DNA from 2 places in the Streptomyces sp. NPDC050674 genome. Region 1 is predicted to be linked to the other one. Evidence: riboswitches for the same ligand, from Rfam matches in the RefSeq annotation. Region 1 holds a riboswitch; the other holds the start of a gene.
The links. A riboswitch is a leader RNA that binds a small molecule or an ion and turns the genes downstream of it on or off. The one in region 1 is predicted to bind thiamine pyrophosphate.
Positions count from the first base shown of each region.

Region 2: linked by a shared signal. The riboswitch ahead of AB0I06_RS09195 (thiamine ABC transporter substrate-binding protein) and the one ahead of thiO (glycine oxidase ThiO) in region 1 are both predicted to bind thiamine pyrophosphate.

Region 1 is NZ_JBFAIG010000011.1:39,072-46,334, forward strand. It holds gene AB0I06_RS19415 (sulfite oxidase-like oxidoreductase) at 1-375, shown strand, start outside; gene AB0I06_RS19420 (deoxyribonuclease IV) at 380-1,258, opposite strand; gene pknB (Stk1 family PASTA domain-containing Ser/Thr kinase) at 1,318-3,246, opposite strand; gene AB0I06_RS19430 (thiazole synthase) at 3,334-4,131, opposite strand; gene thiS (sulfur carrier protein ThiS) at 4,134-4,334, opposite strand; gene thiO (glycine oxidase ThiO) at 4,331-5,503, opposite strand; TPP riboswitch at 5,501-5,612, opposite strand; gene AB0I06_RS19445 (hypothetical protein) at 5,665-6,015, shown strand; gene AB0I06_RS19450 (FAD-dependent oxidoreductase) at 6,048-7,263, shown strand, end outside.
Region 2 is NZ_JBFAIG010000004.1:118,644-125,906, reverse strand. It holds gene tsf (translation elongation factor Ts) at 1-140, shown strand, start outside; gene pyrH (UMP kinase) at 325-1,083, shown strand; gene frr (ribosome recycling factor) at 1,251-1,808, shown strand; gene AB0I06_RS09220 (phosphatidate cytidylyltransferase) at 1,808-2,935, shown strand; gene AB0I06_RS09215 (SRPBCC family protein) at 3,054-3,503, shown strand; gene AB0I06_RS09210 (hypothetical protein) at 3,608-3,796, opposite strand; gene AB0I06_RS09205 (hypothetical protein) at 3,927-4,244, shown strand; gene rlmN (23S rRNA (adenine(2503)-C(2))-methyltransferase RlmN) at 4,321-5,427, shown strand; TPP riboswitch at 5,467-5,573, shown strand; gene AB0I06_RS09195 (thiamine ABC transporter substrate-binding protein) at 5,656-6,735, shown strand; gene AB0I06_RS09190 (iron ABC transporter permease) at 6,774-7,263, shown strand, end outside.

The DNA of each region.
Region 1 (7,263 bases):
GCCGAGTGGGGCGGCATCCCCGCGCGCACGATCCTCGACCTCGCCCCGCCCGCCGACGACGTCACCCATGTGATGGTGTGGGCCGAGTACGGATTCAGCTCCAACCTCCGGCTGTCGGACTTCGCCGACGAGCAGGTCCTGTTCGCCACCCACAAGGGCGGCGAGCTGCTCACCGCCGAGCACGGCTTCCCGCTGCGCCTGATCGTGCCCCACCTGTACGCCTGGAAGGGCCCGAAGTGGGTGCGCGGCGTGGAGTACATGACCGCCGACCGGCGGGGCTTCTGGGAGGAGCGCGGCTACCACAACATCGGCGACCCCTGGCGGGAGCAGCGCTACTCCTACCAGGAGGAGCCCGGGGACGGCCCCGACCTCTGACGCCTCAGCCGTCGCGCAGCTTCTTCAGCCGCTCCACGTCCCCGGCGTGCCCCTGCTTGCCGCCCGGTGTCTCGATGATCAGCGGCACCCCCTCGGTGGCGGGGTGCGTCATCAGCGCCCGGAACGGGTCCTCGCCGATGTGGCCGACGCCGATGTTCTCGTGCCGGTCCTTGTGCGCGCCCACCACGTCCTTGGAGTCGTTGGCGTGGATCAGCTTCAGCCGGCCCTCGCCGACCGTGTCCACCAGCAGGTCCAGCGTCCGGTGCATCCCGTCCGGGCCGGTCAGGTCGTGCCCGGCGGCGTAGATGTGGCAGGTGTCCAGGCACACGCCGAGCATCGGGTGGGCGTCCAGCGCCTCGAAGTACGGGCCGAAGTCCCACGTCCGTGAGCACAGCGAGGCGCCCTGGCCCGCCGTCGACTCCAGCAGCAGGAACGGGTCGTCGTCGTGGGTCAGCTCGTCCAGCAGCGGCAGCAGCCGCTCCCGCACCTGCTTCAGCGCCACCGACCGCTCCCGGCCACCGGTCGCGCTGCCGGTGTGCACGACCACGCCCAGCGCCCCGATCTCCCGCGCGCGCCGCAGCGAGTGCCGCAGCGACTCCACCGACCGCTCCACGGTCGCCTCGGTGTGCGAGCCGAAGTTGATCAGGTAGGGGGCGTGCACATAGGCCGGGATCGACTCGGCCGCACACGCCGCTCGGAACGCCTCGTCCTGCTTCGGGTTGCCGGTCGGCGTGGCCCAGCCGCGGGGGTTGGCGACGAAGACCTGGACGGCCTCCGCCTTCAGGTCACGGGCGTACGACAGGCCGACGGAGTGGAGCCCGCCGGCCACGGGGACATGGCCGCCCACGGGGTTGCGGGACGGGCCGGACAGCTGATGGTTCACCCGTTCAGGGTGTCATGCGTCCGGCCCCGCCCCGGCCACGGGCTCCCCGCCCGCGGCCCTCACCTGATCGTGATGGTGATCGTCGAGCCCTTGGGCGCGGTCCCGCCGCCCTCGACGGACTGGCTCTTGACCTCGTCGCCGAACAGACCGAGCAGGCCGCGGTCCTCGTCGACCTCGAACCCGGCGCCCTCCAGCGCCCGCCTGGCGTCGTCGACGCTGTCGCCCACCACGTCCGGGACCTCGATCATCTCGGGGCCCTTGGACAGCGTCAGCGTCACGGTGTCGCCCTCGGCCGCCGGGCCGCCGGACTTCGGCGTCTGCCGGACGACCTGGCCCTTGTCGTACTCGGAGGAGGTGACCCGCTCGGTGGCGATCCTCACCTTGAGGCCGGCGTCCTCCAGCTCGGCCCGGGCGTCGGCCTCGTCGTCACCGGTGACGTCGGGGATGTCGATGCGGGCGCCCTTGCTGACGACCAGCGCGACACCCGTGCCCGCGCGCACCTTCGTGCCGTCCGCCGGACGCGCGGAGATCACCGAGCCCCGCGGCACGTCCTCGCTGAACTCCCGGGTGACCATGCCGGGCTCCAGTCCGTCGTCCCGCAGCTGGTCCTGCGCCGTGCTCAGCTTCCGGCCCACCAGCGCGGGCACCCGTACGGTCTCGGGGCCGTCGGAGATGGTGAACGACACGGAGTCGTGCAGGCGGATACGGGCGCCCGGCTCGGGGTCCGTGCCGATGATCGTGCCGCGCTTGACGGTGTCGCTGTGGGCGTGGGTGACCTTGCCGGCATCGAGGCCGGCCTCGTCCAGCCGGTCCCTGGCCTGCGCCTCGGTCTTCGCCAGCAGCGGGGGGACCTTGGTGAACTGGCCGGAGTTGATGTACCAGATCCCGGCGCCGAGGCCGAGCACGAGCAGCACGGCGACGGCGATCGCCGCCGGGCCCCTCCGGGAACCCGAGCGGCGCCGGGACGGCGGGGGCGGCGGCGGTGACGCCAGGCGGGTGGTGCGGTTGAGGGCGGGCCCGGAGGTCTCGTCGGCCGGCAGGGGGCGCGCCGTGGCCAGGGCGCGCGGGATCACGGTCGTGCGGTCCTCGCCGTTGTCGTGGGCCACCGCCAGGGCCTGCGGCGGCACCGCGTCCAGCTGGTCCTCGCTCAGCCGGTCGCGCCCGTCACGGACCTGCGCGAGCAGCGCCACCGCGTCGTACGGGCGGATCGCCGGGGTGCGGGCCGTCGCCGAGGCCACCATCTCGTCCAGCTCGTAGGCCAGACCGGGCACGGCGGCCGAGGGCGGGGGCACGTCCTCGTGCAGGTGCTTGTAGAGGATCACGGCCGGGGAGTCACCGTCGTGCGGCTTGTCGCCGGTCAGCATCTCGTACAGCATCACGCCGCACGCGTACACGTCGACGCGGGGGTCGGCGGTGCCGTCCTCTATCTGCTCGGGGGCGAGGTAGGAGACCGTGCCGAGGACGGTGCCGGTGGTGTTCGTCACCGTGTCCACGGCCCGCACCAGGCCGAAGTCGGCGACCTTGACCCGGCCGTCGTCCCCTATCAGGACGTTCTCCGGCTTCATGTCGCGGTGCACGAACCCGGCGCGGTGCGCGGCGCCCAGCGCGGCCAGCACCGGCTCCAGGATGTCCAGGGCGGCCCGCGGCTGCAGGGCCCCGCGCTCACGCAGCACGTCCCGCAGGGTGCAGCCCGCCACGTACTCCATCGCCAGGTACACGTAGGAGCCGTCGGTGCCCTGGTCGAAGACCTGCACCACGTTGGGGTGGGCCAGCCGGGCCACGGACTTCGCCTCGCGGATGAACCGCTCGACGAACGAGGCGTCAACCGCGAGCGAGGGGTGCATCACCTTGAGCGCGAGGATCCGGTCGAGCCGGGTGTCCACGGCCCGGTAGACCGTGGCCATCCCGCCGACCGCGATCCGCGCGTCGATGCGATACCGGCCGTCGAGCACCTGCCCGACCAAGGGGTCCTGAAGGGTCGTGTCCACGCAGGCGAGTGTACGAGCCGGGACCGACGGCTCTCCCGTCCCGCCCGTTTTCCGGGCGGGACTGCAGCCGACCTGTGACGTGTGCCCCTACTGGAAAGCGGGACGCTCCGGGTCCAGCGCGGCCATGCCCTCCACGGGCGACGACGCCTCGGCGAAATGCCGCCGCGGGATCCGCCCCGCCCGGTACGCCAGCCGCCCCGCCTCCACGGCGTGCCGCATGGCGTCGGCCATCAGCACGGGCTCCTGCGCCCGCGTCACCGCGGAGGCCAGCATCACGCCCGCGCACCCCAGCTCCATCGCCAGCGCCGCGTCCGAGGCGGTCCCCGCGCCCGCGTCCAGGATCACCGGCACGCGCGCGTGCTCCACGATCAGCTGGAAGTTGTGCGGGTTGCGGATCCCGAGCCCGGAGCCGATGGGGGAGCCGAGCGGCATGATCGCCGCGCAGCCCACGTCCTCCAGCTTCCGCGCGAGCACCGGGTCGTCGTTGGTGTACGGCAGCACCGTGAACCCGTCGTCGACCAGGGTCTCGGCCGCGTCCAGCAGCTCGATCGGATCCGGCAGCAGGGTGCGCTCGTCGGCGATGACCTCCAGCTTGATCAGGTCGGTGCCGAGGGCCTCGCGCGCCAGGCGGGCCGTGAGGACGGCCTCCCCGGCCGTGAAGCAGCCCGCCGTGTTGGGCAGCACCCGGATGCCGAGCCGGTCCAGCACGGACAGCACCGAGCCGTGCACCGAGGCGTTCACCCGGCGCATCGCGACCGTGGTCAGCTCCGTCCCGGACGCCACCAGCGACCGCTCCAGCACATCGAGGCTGGGCGCCCCGCCCGTGCCCATGATCAGGCGGGAGGTGAAGGACGTGCCACCGAGGACAAACGGATCGTCGGCCATGGTCAGCCTCCCTGGACGGCGGTGAGGACTTCCACGCGGTCTCCCTCGGCCAGGGGCGTGGAGGGCCACTGCGTGCGCGGGACGACGGTCTCGTTGAGGGCGGCGGCCACGCCCGAGGGCGAGGCGGTGAGCGACCTCACGACGGTGTCGAGAGCCGTGCCGGGCCGGACGTCCCGGGGCTCGCCGTTGACGGAGATGTTCATGCGGGCTGCTCCGTGAGTGCGGTGGCGGGACTGAAGCGCTTCGGCGTGAAGGGCCGGGCCTCCTCGGGGAGTTCACCCGTCGCCAGGACGTGCGCCAGGGCGTCGCCGGTCACGGGCGTGAGCAGGACGCCGTTGCGGTAGTGCCCGGTGGCCAGCAGCAGGCCCTCCAGGCCGGTCGGGCCGAGCAGGGGCGCGTTGTCGGGGGAACCGGGACGCAGCCCGGCCCGGGTCTCGGTGAGCGGCAGCTCGGTGATGCCCGGCACCAGTTCGTGCGCGTCCCGCAGCAGCTCGTACACGCCGCCCGCGGTCACGGTGGTGTCCCAGCCCATTTCCTCGCTGGTGGCCCCGATGACGAGTTCGCCGCTCGTGCGCGGCACCAGGTAGACGTGGCTGCCGCGCACGACCGCGCGCACGGTCCGGCTCAGGAACGGCCCGTGCCGCTGCGGCATGGTCAGCCGCAGGACCTGCCCCTTCACCGGGCGCACCGGCGGCAGCACGTCCTCCGGGACGCCGGCGAGCCGCCCGCTCAGGCTGCCCCCGGCGAGCACCACCTGCCCGGCGGCCACCTCGGTCCCGTCGGCCAGCACGACACCCGTGGCCCGCTCCCGTACGACGGTCAGCCGCTGCGCCCACGTCCGGTGGAAGACCACGCCCGTGCGCTCGCAGGCCGCCACCAGGGCCCCGGCCAGCCGCCGCGGATCGATCTGGTGATCGCCGTCGACCCGCAGCCCGCCGCGCACACCCGGCGCGAGCATCGGCTCCAGGCGCCGGCACTCGCGCCCCGACAGCCACTGCGACTCCAGGCCCGACTGCTGTTGCAGGACGTGCAGTTCGCGCAGGTGGGCCCGGTCGTCGGCGTCCAGGGCCACAGCGAGCGTGCCGCAGCGGCGGTAGCCGAGGTCCCGGCCGGTCAGCTCGGTGAGCTCGGCGGCGAAGTCCGGGTAGCGCCGGGCGGAGGCGAGGTTCAGGCCGAGCAGGGTCTGCTCGCCGTAGTGCAGTTCCGTGACGGCGGCCAGCATGCCGGCCGCCACCTGTGCGGCTCCGCCGCCCGGCTCGGGGTCCACGACGGCGGTGGCGAACCCGCGTTGCGCGGCCCGCCAGGCCGTCACCAGGCCGATGATCCCGCCCCCGATGACCAGGACGTCTGACGATGTGGACGTAGGCGACATGGGCGTCCAGCCCCTCCCTTCGCCGGCATGACCCGGATCAGGTTCGTACGGTCGGAGGCCGCCAGCCTCCCTCTCAGCCCGGTGCGTCCGGGCTCCCGCGAGTGCTTTACGTTGGCCACCCTAGCCCGATGCCGCAGCCCGCAGTAAGGGAGCCTCCGCCCATGGCCCGATCCCTCGACGGTCTCGTCCTGGCCCCGGTCGCCGACCAGGCACCGGGCCAGGTGGGCAGCCGCACCCGGTTCACGTACCACGAGCGGGCGGGCGAGATCTGGGCCGACTACACGGGCGGCGACGTCGTACGCGGGCATCTCGTGGGTACCCGGGAAGGTGACCGGCTGGACTTCCGGTACGTCCAGCTGGTCCGGGACGGCACCACCTCCTCGGGGCACTGCGTCTCGACGGTCGTGGAGCTGCCAGACGGGCGGGTGCGGCTGGAGGAGACCTGGGAGTGGGAGTCCCGGCGGGGCAACGGCACGAGCGTTGTGGAGCAGGTCACGGCGCATGAGCACTGACTGACCATCCGTCAGGTGTCTATGGTGATCAGGTGAGCGAGCAGACGCAGGAACCAGGGTCGTCCGCGCCACGGCGCGTGGTCGTGGCGGGCGCGGGCATGGCCGGGGTGCAGACCGCCGTCGCGCTGCGCGAGCAGGGCTTCACCGGCGACGTGCTCCTCATCGGCGCCGAGCCCCACCAGCCCTACGACCGGCCCCCGTTGTCGAAGGCCGTCCTGCTCGGCAAGTCCGAGGGCTCCGCCTTCGACGTCGACTTCGAGGCCCTCGGCATCGAACTGCGGCTCGGCTGCGAGGTGCTGGGCCTGCGCCCCGCCGACCACGAGCTGGACACCGAGGACGGGCCGGTGCCCTACGACGTCCTGGTCGTGGCGACCGGCGCCGAACCGGTCCGGCTGCCCGGCACGGAGGGCGTGCCGGGCGTGCATCTGCTGCGCACCCTCGACGACGCCGAGCGGCTGCGTCCGGTGCTGGCCCGCCGGCACGACATCGTGGTGGTCGGCGCGGGCTGGATCGGCGCGGAGTTCGCCACGGCCGCGCGCGAGGCGGGCTGCGCGGTGACCGTCGTGGAGGCCGCCGAACGCCCGCTCACCGGGGCGCTGCCCGCCGAGGTCGCGGCCCCCATGAGCGGCTGGTACGCCGACGCGGGCGCGGTTCTGCGGACGCACGCGCGCGTGGAGCGCGTCGAGCCCGGCGCGGTGTTCCTCGACGACGGCTCGCGGCTGCCGGCGGGCGCGGTCGTCGTCGGCATCGGCGCCCGCCCCGCGACGGCCTGGCTGGCCGGCTCCGGCGTGGAGCTCGGCGCCCACGCCGAGATCGTGGCCGACGAGCACCTGCGCACGTCCGTGCCGGACGTGTACGCGGTCGGCGACTGCGCCTCCTTCCCCTCCGGACGCTACGGCGAGCGCCTGCTGATCCACCACTGGGACAACGCCCTCCAGGGGCCGCGCACGGTCGCCGTGAACATCGTGGGCCGGGCCTCGGGGGAGCCACCGGCCGTCTACGACCCGGTGCCGTACTTCTGGTCCGAGCAGTTCGGGCGGTTCGTCCAGTACGCCGGGCACCACGCGGCCGCGGACACCACCCTGTGGCGGGGCGACCCCTCAGGACCGGCCTGGACGGTGTGCTGGCTGCGCGGTGAGCGGCTGGTCGCGCTGCTGGCGGTCGGCCGGCCCCGGGACCTCGCCCAGGGCCGCCGCCTGATCGAGGCGGGCACACCGATGAACCCGGCGCTGCTGGCGGATCCGGCCA
Region 2 (7,263 bases), on a different contig from region 1:
GTCGCCTCAACGGCTTCTTCAAGGACGCCACGCTGCTCGGCCAGCCGTACGCGCTCGACAACAAGAAGTCCGTCCAGAAGGTCCTGGACGAGGCCGGTGTCACCCTGAAGCGCTTCACGCGCATCAAGGTCGGCATCTGAGTCCGTACCGCGCTCGACGCCCGACCCCTATAGGGTCGACAGCAGTCGTCCGCGTACGCCGTCACATGGGTGGCGGACGACAGCAGATCTGACGAGGAGGCCATTGCCGTATGGGATGCGAACCACGCCCCACCGGCAATGGCCTCTTCGGTATGTGCAACACGTGAAAGAGGCGGGATCCCCCATGACCACCAAGGCCCAGAAGAGCGACGACGGCAAAGTACGCGGCCGGTTTCTGCTGAAGCTGTCCGGAGAGGCCTTCTCCGGTGGCGGCGGCCTTGGCGTCGACCCCGACGTGGTGCACAAGATCGCCCGCGAGATCGCGGCCGTCGTGCGCGACGGCGCCCAGATCGCGGTCGTCATCGGCGGCGGCAACTTCTTCCGCGGTGCCGAACTCCAGCAGCGCGGCATGGACCGGGCCCGCTCCGACTACATGGGCATGCTCGGCACGGTCATGAACTGCCTCGCCCTCCAGGACTTCCTGGAGAAGGTGGGCGTGGAATGCCGTGTGCAGTCCGCCATCACCATGGGGCAGGTCGCCGAGCCGTACATCCCGCTGCGCGCCGTACGGCACCTGGAGAAGGGCCGTGTGGTCATCTTCGGCGCCGGTATGGGCATGCCGTACTTCTCCACCGACACCACCGCCGCCCAGCGCGCCCTGGAGATCGACGCCGAGGCGCTGCTGATGGGCAAGAACGGCGTGGACGGGGTCTACGACTCCGACCCGAAGACCAACCCGGACGCGGTGAAGTTCGATCACCTCGGCTACGGCGAGGTCATCACGCGCGACCTGAAGGTCGCCGACGCCACGGCCGTGACGCTGTGCCGCGACAACAAGCTCCCGATCGTGGTCTTCGAGCTGCTGGCGGAGGGCAACATCGCACGCGCCGTCAAGGGTGAGAAGATCGGCACGCTGGTGGGGGACCCCGGCAGCCGGGACTGAGTTTCCCGAGAACAACCCCGTCCGGGGGACGGACGGGACGGAGCCGGGCCGGGGGATGGACAATGTCCCGCCGGTCGGGAACCGTGCAGGAAGAAGACGCGACGCAGCCGGCCGCCGCCCCACATGGAACCGCAGCCGGGCCTACTCAAGACACGCAGGAGCAAGTGGTGATCGAAGAGACCCTCCTCGAGGCCGAGGAGAAGATGGAGAAGGCCGTCGTGGTCGCCAAGGAGGACTTCGCCGCGATCCGCACCGGCCGTGCGCACCCGGCGATGTTCAACAAGATCGTGGCCGACTACTACGGCGCGCCGACCCCGATCAACCAGCTGGCCTCGTTCTCGGTGCCCGAGCCGCGCATGGCCGTGGTGACCCCGTTCGACAAGAGCGCGCTGCGCAACATCGAGCAGGCCATCCGCGACTCCGACCTGGGCGTCAACCCGAGCAACGACGGCAACATCATCCGGGTGGTGTTCCCCGAGCTGACCGAGGAGCGCCGCCGGGAGTACATCAAGGTGGCCAAGAGCAAGGGTGAGGACGCCAAGGTCTCCATCCGCTCCGTGCGCCGCAAGGCCAAGGACACCATCGACAAGATGATCAAGGATGGCGAGGTCGGCGAGGACGAGGGCCGCCGTGCGGAGAAGGAGCTCGACGACACCACCGCGAAGTACGTCGCGCAGGTGGACGAGCTCCTGAAGCACAAGGAAGCGGAGCTGCTCGAGGTCTGATGAACGACTCTTCCTGGGGGGCGCCGCCACAGGCCGGCTACTGGGGGCCTCCTGACCACGGGCATGGTCAGGGGCACGTCCAGGGCGCGGGCCACGGGCACGTCCAGGGGGCCGCTCCGGCGGGTCCCGCATACGATGCGTATGAAGCGCCTCAGACTCGCCCCATGCCCATCGTGCCCGACGTGACCGAATTCGGCGGAAACCAGGATGACGACCGGGGGGCCGCTCGGCTGAGCGGCCCCCCGGTCCGAAACGACACGAATCCGGAGCCCATGCCCGACGCCTCGCAGCCGGCGCCCAAGCCGCCGAAGAAGAGCGCGGGGCGCGACCTGAGTGCCGCGATAGGGGTCGGTGTCGGGCTCGGCGCGGTGATCGTCGCGTCGCTGTTCGTCGTCAAGGCCGTGTTCGTCGGCGTCGTCGCGGTGGCCGTGGTGGTGGGCCTGTGGGAGCTGACCAAGCGGCTGGAGGAACGCAAGGGCATCCGGGCTCCTCTGGTGCCGCTCGCGCTCGGCGGTGCCGCGATGATCGTCGCCGGGTACGTCCGTGGCGCCGAGGGCGCGTGGGTGGCGATGGCGCTCACGGCACTGGCCGTCCTGGTCTGGCGCATGACGGAACCGCCCGAGGGCTACCTGAGGGACGTCACCGCGGGCGTCTTCGCGGCGTTCTACGTGCCGTTCCTGGCGACCTTCGTCGCGATGATGCTGACCGCGGACGACGGGCCGCAGCGGGTGCTCACCTTCCTGCTGCTCACGGTCGTCAGCGACACCGGGGCGTACGCCGTCGGCTGGCGGTTCGGCCGGCACAAGCTCGCCCCGCGCATCAGCCCCGGCAAGACCCGGGAGGGCCTGCTCGGCGCGGTGTCCTTCGCCATGGTCGCGGGGGCCCTGTGCACGCAGTTCCTCATCGACGACGGGGTCTGGTGGCAGGGCCTGGTGCTGGGCCTCGCGGTCGCGGTCACCGCCACGCTCGGCGACCTCGGCGAGTCCATGATCAAGCGGGACCTCGGCATCAAGGACATGGGCACGCTGCTGCCGGGCCACGGCGGCATCATGGACCGGCTCGACTCGCTGCTGCCCACGGCTCCGGTGGTGTGGCTGCTGCTCGTGCTCTTCGTGGGATCCGGCTGAGCCGTCCGGCCCGGTCGGCGAGCCCCTGCCCCGCCGGGCAGGGGCTCGCTGCCGTCCGGGGAGACGCCCGGGGGGGCCAAGTGGGACGATGCAGATGTACCTCCCAAAGGAGGCCATCATGGCCATCATCCGAGAGAGCATCGACGTCGACCGCCGCCCCGAGGAGGTCTACCAGTACGTCATGGACGCCGGGCACATGCCGGAGTGGCAGCTGAGCGCCGTATCGGCGGAGCGCCTCGACGAAGGGCCGGTCGGGGTGGGCACCAAGGTCCGGGTGACCCGGCACGTCGGCAGCCGTGTGATGCCGATGACCATGGAGGTCACCGAGTACGACCCGCCCCGCAGCTGGGGCATGCGCGGCGTCGACGGACCCGTCCGGGCCCAGGTGCACGGCGAGGTCGAGCCCTACGACGAGGGCCGCCGCTCGCACGTCACGATCGACATCGACTTCGAGGGCCACGGCATGGGCAAGGTCCTGGTCCCCCTCGTCGTACGCCCCCAGGTCCGCAAGGAGCTCCCACGCAACGAGCAGCTCCTCAAGGACCGGCTGGAGCAGACGGGCGGGTAAGGCGTCTACTCCGGCGGCTCGGCTCGGATCAGCGCCGCCGAGGGAACTTCCAGCCCTAGGCCCGGCCCTCGCCCAAGCCGTGTGGGTCCGCGCGGCGGGGACGCCTAGTCGTCCTCGCCGCTCTGCTGTGAGCGGGGACTCCGGCTCGCGCTGCGGGCCAGTTCACTGCCGAGCAGCGTGGCCTTGGCCACGCCACGCGCCCAGCGCGGGGCGTCACCCCGGGCTGTCCAGAACACGCAGACACTGCCGCCGATGACGAGCAGGACGACGACCGACAATATGAGCACGAGCATGCTCGACCCCCGCTTCTTGTGATGATCGGCCCATCCTGCCAGGCAGTCCCCGCTTCCAGCCTCCAAACGCTCTCAGGGGCTGCTGCTGCACAGGCCGACTCCTCAGCGCTTGCTGCGTCATGATCTGGCAATGGACGAGTACGGATGGGCCGCGAGCCTCGAAATGCCGGCCAGGGACGCGGTGCGGGCGGGCTGGGGGGCGACGGTCGCGGCCCTGCCTGTCGGGAGCAAGATCACCGGAGTGGTCATCGGTCGCCGGCCCTTCGGGGTCTTCATTCGTATGGACGGTGTGCCGGACGCCATAGCGCTGGCGGAGATCACGCGCATGCCGCTGGGGATGGACCTTCCGGCCCTCGAGGCCTCGACCAGTGGTGAGGTCTACTGGCACGACGACCGCAACCACCAGGTCAGGGTCCGGCTCGACGAGTGGCAAGGAGCCCCGGAGTGATCGCCCGAGCCTGACGGCAGCCGTAGCGACCGACGGCTGCGGGTCACCCGAGTGGATCTGCGACACTGGGAGGGTTATGCCGAAGCCCGGAGAACTCACTTTCGTAGCCCCCCGCGGAGCCAAGAAGCCGCCGCGGCACCTCGCCGATCTCACTCCTGCCGAGCGCAAGGAGGCCGTCGTCGCGGCCGGGGAGAAGCCGTTTCGTGCCAAGCAGCTCTCGCAGCACTACTTCGCGCGGTACGCGCATGATCCGGAGCAGTGGACCGACATCCCCGCCGGGTCCCGGGAGCGGCTGCGGGAGGCGCTGCTGCCCGAGCTGATGACCGTCGTGCGGCATCTGTCGACCGACGAGGGCACCACCCGCAAGACGCTGTGGCGGTTGTTCGACGGGACGCTCGTCGAGTCCGTGCTGATGCGGTACCCGGACCGGGTGACCATGTGCATCAGCTCGCAGGCCGGGTGCGGGATGAACTGCCCGTTCTGTGCGACCGGGCAGGCGGGGCTGGACCGGAATCTGTCCACCGCAGAGATCGTGCACCAGATCGTGGACGGCATGCGCGCCCTCCGGGACGGGGAGGTGCCCGGGGGGCCGGCGCGGCTCAGTAACATCGTCTTCATGGGCATGGGCGAGCCGCTCGCCAACTACAACCGGGTCGCCGGTGCCATCCGGCGGCTCACCGACCCCGAGCCCGACGGGGTGGGCCTCTCCCAGCGCGGCATCACCGTCTCGACGGTCGGGCTCGTCCCGGCCATCCACCGGTTCTCCGACGAGGGCTTCAAGTGCCGCCTCGCCATCTCGCTGCACGCCCCCGACGACGAGCTGCGCGACACCCTCGTCCCGGTGAACACCCGGTGGAAGGTCCGCGAGGTGCTGGACGCCGGCTTCGAGTACAGCGCCAAGTCGGGACGCCGGCTGTCGATCGAGTACGCGCTGATCAGGGACATCAACGACCAGGCCTGGCGCGGTGACCGGCTCGGCCGGTTGCTCAAGGGCAGGCCGGTGCACGTCAACCTGATCCCGCTGAACCCGACCCCCGGGTCCAAGTGGACCGCCTCCCGGCCCGAGGACGAGAAGGCGTTCGTGGAGGCCATCGCCGCCCATGGTGTGCCGGTGACGATCCGGGACACCCGTGGTCAGGAGATCGACGGGGCGTGTGGTCAGCTCGCGGCCACCGAACGGTAGTCTGACCGTCGTAAGCACACCTGCATATTCGACATCTGCACATTCCGACAGGGGAGCGCCACAGCGCTGAGAGTGCGGCACACGGCCGCAGACCCTCCGAACCTGGCCCAGGTCATTCTGGGTAGGGAGATCGGTCACCACTCGAGCTGTTGCGCCCTGCCCGGGACCCCGTAAGTCCCGGGCAGGGCCGCGTCTTCTCCTGGTCACTCCAGGAGGAATCCAGTGAGCATCAACGCAAAGCGGCTGACGGCGGCGGTCGTCGGGCTGGGCATGGCCGGCACGCTCGCCGCGTGCGGGTCGTCCGACGGCGGTCAGGGGTCCGGCGACTCCAAGACCGTCACGCTCGTCAGTCACGACTCGTGGGCGGCGTCCAAGGACGTCATCGCCGCCTTCGAGAAGCAGTCCGGCTACAAGGTCCGGGTGCTGAAGGACGGCGACGCCGGGCAGGCCGTCAACAAGGCCATCCTGACCAAGGACAACCCGCAGGGCGACGTCTTCTTCGGTGTCGACAACACCCTGCTCTCGCGAGCCCTCGACAACGGGCTGTTCCAGTCGTACGAGGCGAAGGGGTCCGAGCAGGTCAAGGCCGCGTACCGGGTCGACCAGGACAAGCACCGGGTCACGCCCGTCGACACCGGCGACATCTGCGTCAACTACGACAAGAAGTACTTCGCCGATCACAAGCTGAAGCCGCCGCGGAGCTTCGACGATCTCGTCAAGCCGCAGTACAAGAACCTGCTCGTGACCGAGAACGCCTCCGCCTCCTCGCCCGGCCTCGGCTTCCTGCTCGGCACCGCCGCCAAGTACGGCGACCAGGGCTGGGAGGGGTACTGGAAGAAGCTCAAGGCCAACGGCGTGAAGGTCGTCGACGGCTGGGAGCAGGCCTACAACGAGGAGTTCTCCGGCTCTGCCGGCGGCAAGAAGGCCAAGGGCGACCGGCCGCTCGTCGTGTCGTACGCCTCCTCGCCGCCCGCCGAGGTCGTCTTCGCCGACCCGAAGCCGGGCACCGCCCCGACCGGCGTCGCCGACGGCACCTGCTTCCGGCAGGTCGAGTACGCCGGGCTGCTCGCCAACGCGAAGAACGCCAAGGGCGGCAAGGCGTTCCTGGACTTCCTGCTCAGCAAGCGGTTCCAGGAGGACATGCCCATGAACATGTTCGTGTACCCGGTGCGCGAGGGCGCCCAGGTGCCGCCGGAGTTCGTGACGTACGGGCCGCAGGCGAAGGACCCCGAGACCATGGACCCGGCGAAGATCGCCGACCACCGTGACCAGTGGGTCAAGTCGTGGACCTCACTCGTACTGAAGTAGTCCGCACCAGGCGCGGGAGCGCGGCGCGGCTCGGTCTCCTGGCCGTGCCCGTCGCGTTCTTCGCCGTCTTCTTCGCCTACCCCGTCGCCGCGATCGTCGCCCGTGGTCTGAAGACCGGCGGGACCTGGCACCTCGGGCGGATCGGGGAGGTGCTGGCGCAGTCCGACGTGCGGCACGTGCTGTGGTTCACCACCTGGCAGGCACTCGTCTCCACCGCGCTCACGCTGCTCGTGGCGCTGCCCGGCGCGTACGTCTTCGCGCGCCTCGACTTCCCCGGCAAGCAGGTCCTGCGGGCGGTCGTGACCGTCCCGTTCGTGCTGCCGACGGTCGTCGTCGGCACGGCGTTCCTGGCGCTGGTCGGGCGAGGCGGGCTGCTCGACGAGCTGTGGGGCCTGCGCCTGGACACCACCGTGTGGGCGATCCTGCTCGCGCACGTCTTCTTCAACTACGCGGTCGTCGTCCGTACCGTCGGCGGACTCTGGGCGCAGCTCGACCCGCGACAGGAGGAGGCCGCCCGGATGCTCGGCG